2 regions of the Blautia fusiformis genome follow, and region 1 is predicted to be linked to the other one. Evidence: riboswitches for the same ligand, from Rfam matches in the RefSeq annotation. Region 1 holds a riboswitch; the other holds the start of a gene.

Region 1 (2,204 bases):
GAATATGGTAAATGAAAGCTTTACCGAAGAACAGGCACGCACTTATCTGAAAGAAATGCTTCCAAAGTTAGATTACTGGAAAAGGTATGATGAACTTAGTGACAATGGGCAGTTTGAAGAGTTTAAAATGCAATTGATAAATGAAATAAATGATTTACATATAGATGGACTTCCAAGGGTAGACAGACTGAATGCACTTGTAGGTAAATATGTAAATCTGGAATATGCACTGCCAAATGGACAAAAAGTGAAATTTCTGGATGACCAGAAAACTTATCTGGGAAATCAAATGGAATCTGAATTCGGAGGGGACAGATACTTCGGTATTCTGGCAAATATGGATTTTATTATGATATGTACATATGAGAAAGACGGTGAAAATCCTGAATTGGTTATATACAAAAAAAGATGAGTATAGTATGCGGATTAGTGATTAGTTTCGTTACCGTTCAATGATAATATTCCGCATGGAATGAGTAAAATAAAAATTCCGCTTTACAAATGACAGATAAAGTATTAAAATAAACAAAAAGATATCTTCAGGGCAGGGTGTGATTCCCTACCGGCGGTAGAGCCCGCGAGCCGAAAGGTATGATCCGGTGAGATTCCGGGGCCGACAGTATAGTCTGGATGGAAGAAGATGATAGTACAGTTGATTTTTGTATGAATGAATGTAGTATCAGAGCTCTGAGATGGTGATCCATTTCAGAGCTTTTTATGTAGGAAATAATCAGACATTCATTTATTGATCATATGTAACAGATCAATTCCACCCTGCAGATATTTCTGCAGGCTTTTTTTGTATTTGGCACATCGTTTTCGAAATAAATATACCACTCACTTGCCTGTGAATCCGATTGCACAGGTCTAAAAGCCTCGGCGCACCAGGCAAAGAACAGGAATAAGAAAGAAGGAATAAAAATGACGGATCAGGAATATATGCTTCGGGCGATTCAGCTGGCCAAAAAAGGAGAAGGCTGGACGAATCCCAATCCGATGGTAGGGGCAGTGATCGTAAAAGACGGAAGGATCATCGGGGAAGGCTATCATAAAAAGTATGGAGAACTTCATGCGGAACGTAATGCAATTGCTTCCCTCACAGAATCAGCAGAAGGTGCGGTGATTTATGTTACGCTGGAGCCTTGCTGTCATCATGGAAAAACACCTCCATGTACGGAAGCGATCATTGAACAGAAGATCAGAAAAGTGGTGATCGGTTCCCGAGATCCGAATCCGAAAGTGGCAGGAAAAGGTGTACAGATGTTAAGGGAAGCCGGTGTAACAGTAGTTGAAGATTTTATGAGAGAAGAATGTGATCAGCTGAATCCGGTTTTTTTCCATTATATTACTACGAAAACCCCATACGTGGTGATGAAGTATGCCATGACACTGGATGGGAAGATCGCAACGAAGACAGGAGCATCAAAATGGATCACCGGAGAAGCGGCAAGAAAAGAAGTACAGCATATGCGGCATCAGTACATGGGGATCATGGCAGGTATTGGAACTGTGCTTGCAGATGATCCGATGTTGAACGTCCGGGTAGAAGGCTGGAAAAGTCCTGTCAGGATTGTGTGCGACAGTAAGCTCAGGATCCCGCCGGACAGTCAGATCGTAAAAAGTGCGGAAAAGTACCGGACGATCGTGGCTTATGCAGATCAGAAAAATACAGAAGAAAAAATAAAAATATTACATACCATGGGAGTTGAGACCATTTACTGTCCGGATGAAAAGGATCAGATAGACCTTAAAAAGTTGATGACAGATCTTGGAAACAGGGGTATTGACAGCATCCTCCTGGAGGGAGGCGGTACGTTAAATGACAGTGCCCTGCGAGCCGGAATTGTAAAGGAAGTACAGGCTTTTGTGGCACCAAAGCTGTTTGGTGGTGTGGCCGGGAAGACACCGGTAGAAGGTATCGGAGTTGAATTCCCGTCTGAAGCAGTAGAACTGAAATATACAGATATCTGCCAGATCGGTGAGGACATCCGGATAAGATGTCAGGTGTGTGAGAAAAAACAGGAGGAATCATGTTTACAGGAATCGTAGAAGAGAAAGGAAAAGTCCGTTATATACAGCTGACAGGAGAATCAGGGATCCTGGCAGTGAAAGCCCGGAAAGTCCTGGAAGGGACAAGGATCGGTGACAGTATTGCTGTGAATGGTGTGTGTCTGACAGTTACGTCGATCCAGCCGGACGGATTT
Region 2 (2,204 bases), on a different contig from region 1:
CTTATACGGGAAAAACCATCCGGCCATCAGTAACCGTAACTGTAAATGGAAAGAAGATCGGTGCGAGTGCTTATAAGCTGTATTACAAAAATAATAAAAACTCCGGAATTGGAACTGTGCAGGTCAGAGGGACTGGAAAATACAGTCGTATCAACAAAACGATTACCTTTAAGATCCTGCCTCCAAAAACTCTGCTGACAGGACTGAAAAAAGCAAACAGATCCTTTATCGCAAGCTGGAAGAAAAATATACAGGCAACCGGCTATCAGATCCAGTATGCAGCAGACAGCAGATTTACAAAAGAAAGAAAAACGGTCACAGTTGGAAAACAGTCTGCGACCAGATATAAGATATCAGGACTGAAAAACAAAAAGACCTATTATGTCCGCATCCGGTCATATAAAAGAGTCGGAAAAAAGATTCTTTACAGTAGCTGGAGTACGGTAAAGAAAATCCGGGTTTGATCATAAATGAGCGGATCTCAGACCCATATAAATGGAGAACAATACTTCCGGGACAGAATTAAGCCTTGTAATTATAAAAAGAGCGCGTTATAATGAACTCATAAAAAAGGAAATTTCTTCGGGGCAGGGTGTGATTCCCTACCGGCGGTATAGTCCGCGACCCGCTTTGGCGGCTGATCTGGTGAAATTCCGGAACCGACAGTAAAGTCTGGATGAGAGAAGAACGCGCAGTATTTAAAGAACGTGCTCAGTGCCCCGGGAAGAAGCTCCCGGGGCTTTTTATGTGAAGAAATAGAAATTTTTTTCGCATAAAGATTTCTTGTGGAAATTTTCTTTGAATATTTCTGAAGAAGGAGAGAGAGTTATGAGTGAACAGATATTACAGAGAGGAAATGCCGTGGAAAGAAGCAGAACAAGAACCATCGCGCAGGTAGCCATGCTTGGTGCTGTGGCAGGAGTATTAATGAATCTTGAGTTTCCGATCCCGTTTCTTGCACCATCTTTTTATCAGCTTGATTTTTCCGAGGTACCGGTTATGGTAGGAACCTTCGCTATGGGACCTGTGGCAGGTATCCTGATCGAACTTGTGAAGATTCTCGTACATCTTGTGACTAAGGGGACCATGACTGCCGGTGTTGGTGATGTTGCCAATTTCCTGTTTGGATGTGCCTATGTGGTACCGGCCGGCCTGATCTACCGTTTCCGTCACAAAAAGAGCAGAGTACATGCAGTTGCAGGTATGGCAGCAGGAACAGTCCTGACAGCGATCCTTGCATGCTTTGTCAATGCCTTTGTATTGCTTCCGGCTTACGGTAAGGCGTTTGGAATGCCGATCGAGACCTTTATCCAGATGGGAAGCGCAGTACACAGCTCCGTAAACGGACTGCTTACCTTTGCACTGCTGATCATTGCTCCGTTTAATATCTTTAAATATGCACTGACATCTCTGATCGTATTTGTAATTTATAAGAAGATCCGTGTTGTACTGAAGGGTGACTGATCATAAGCAGCTGCCGGAGGATGAAGAAAAGATCAGAAATTGGTGGTTTCAGATAAATATCTGAGAATGTGAGAAATGCCATGTAATATATTGCCGATGGGCAGTAAATTACATGGCATTTTTTATGTTATAGGAAATTACTCCGTAATGTTCCCATAACATAAAAAAGCCCTCCGGGCAGGATCGCACTGCGACGGAGAGGAATAATGTCGCTGAAGCGACCCGTCGCAGGCGGAGAATCCTGCAAGCAGGATTCTTTCTTGTGTCAGGCGTTTTGTTCTGCAGCTTTCATGACTCCAAGCTCACGTCTGGCAAAAACAACGGCCAGCACAAATGCAGAGGTATCTGCAATTGGTCCTGCGTACATGACGCCATCGATTCCGAAGAAGACCGGGAAGATGACGATCAGCGGCAGCAGGAAGAGCACCTGCCTTGTGAGGGACATGATCACACCAAGCCGGGCTTTTCCAATGGAGGTAAAAAAGCCGGCGGACATAGGCTGGATCCCGTTGGCAAAGGTCATCAGCATGAAGATGCGGAGATATTTTTCTGCAAAATGAAAGTACAGGTCGCTGCCGTTTCCGAAGATGCCTACGATCTGATGCGGGAAGAACTGGAAGCAGATAAAAAATATGGTTGCGATCACAGTACATAAGGTTACGGAATAGCGGTATGTCTGGCGCACGCGGCTGTATTTTTCGGCGCCGTAGTTAAATCCCCAGATGGGCTGGGAGCCCTGG

Evidence for each region. Region 1 has a riboswitch for FMN ahead of ribD (bifunctional diaminohydroxyphosphoribosylaminopyrimidine deaminase/5-amino-6-(5-phosphoribosylamino)uracil reductase RibD). Riboswitches for the same ligand answer to the same signal wherever they lie in the genome.
Region 2: linked by a shared signal. The riboswitch ahead of LKD46_RS14315 (ECF transporter S component) and the one ahead of ribD (bifunctional diaminohydroxyphosphoribosylaminopyrimidine deaminase/5-amino-6-(5-phosphoribosylamino)uracil reductase RibD) in region 1 are both predicted to bind FMN.

Annotation. Positions count from the first base shown of each region.
Region 1 covers NZ_JAJEPT010000002.1:272,512-274,715, forward strand. Annotated here, with positions in the region: gene LKD46_RS03175 (zinc ribbon domain-containing protein) at 1-412, shown strand, start outside; FMN riboswitch at 532-646, shown strand; gene ribD (bifunctional diaminohydroxyphosphoribosylaminopyrimidine deaminase/5-amino-6-(5-phosphoribosylamino)uracil reductase RibD) at 922-2,049, shown strand; gene ribE (riboflavin synthase) at 2,031-2,204, shown strand, end outside.
Region 2 covers NZ_JAJEPT010000019.1:21,231-23,434, forward strand. Annotated here, with positions in the region: gene LKD46_RS14310 (fibronectin type III domain-containing protein) at 1-464, shown strand, start outside; FMN riboswitch at 575-692, shown strand; gene LKD46_RS14315 (ECF transporter S component) at 829-1,464, shown strand; gene LKD46_RS14320 (MATE family efflux transporter) at 1,730-2,204, opposite strand, start outside.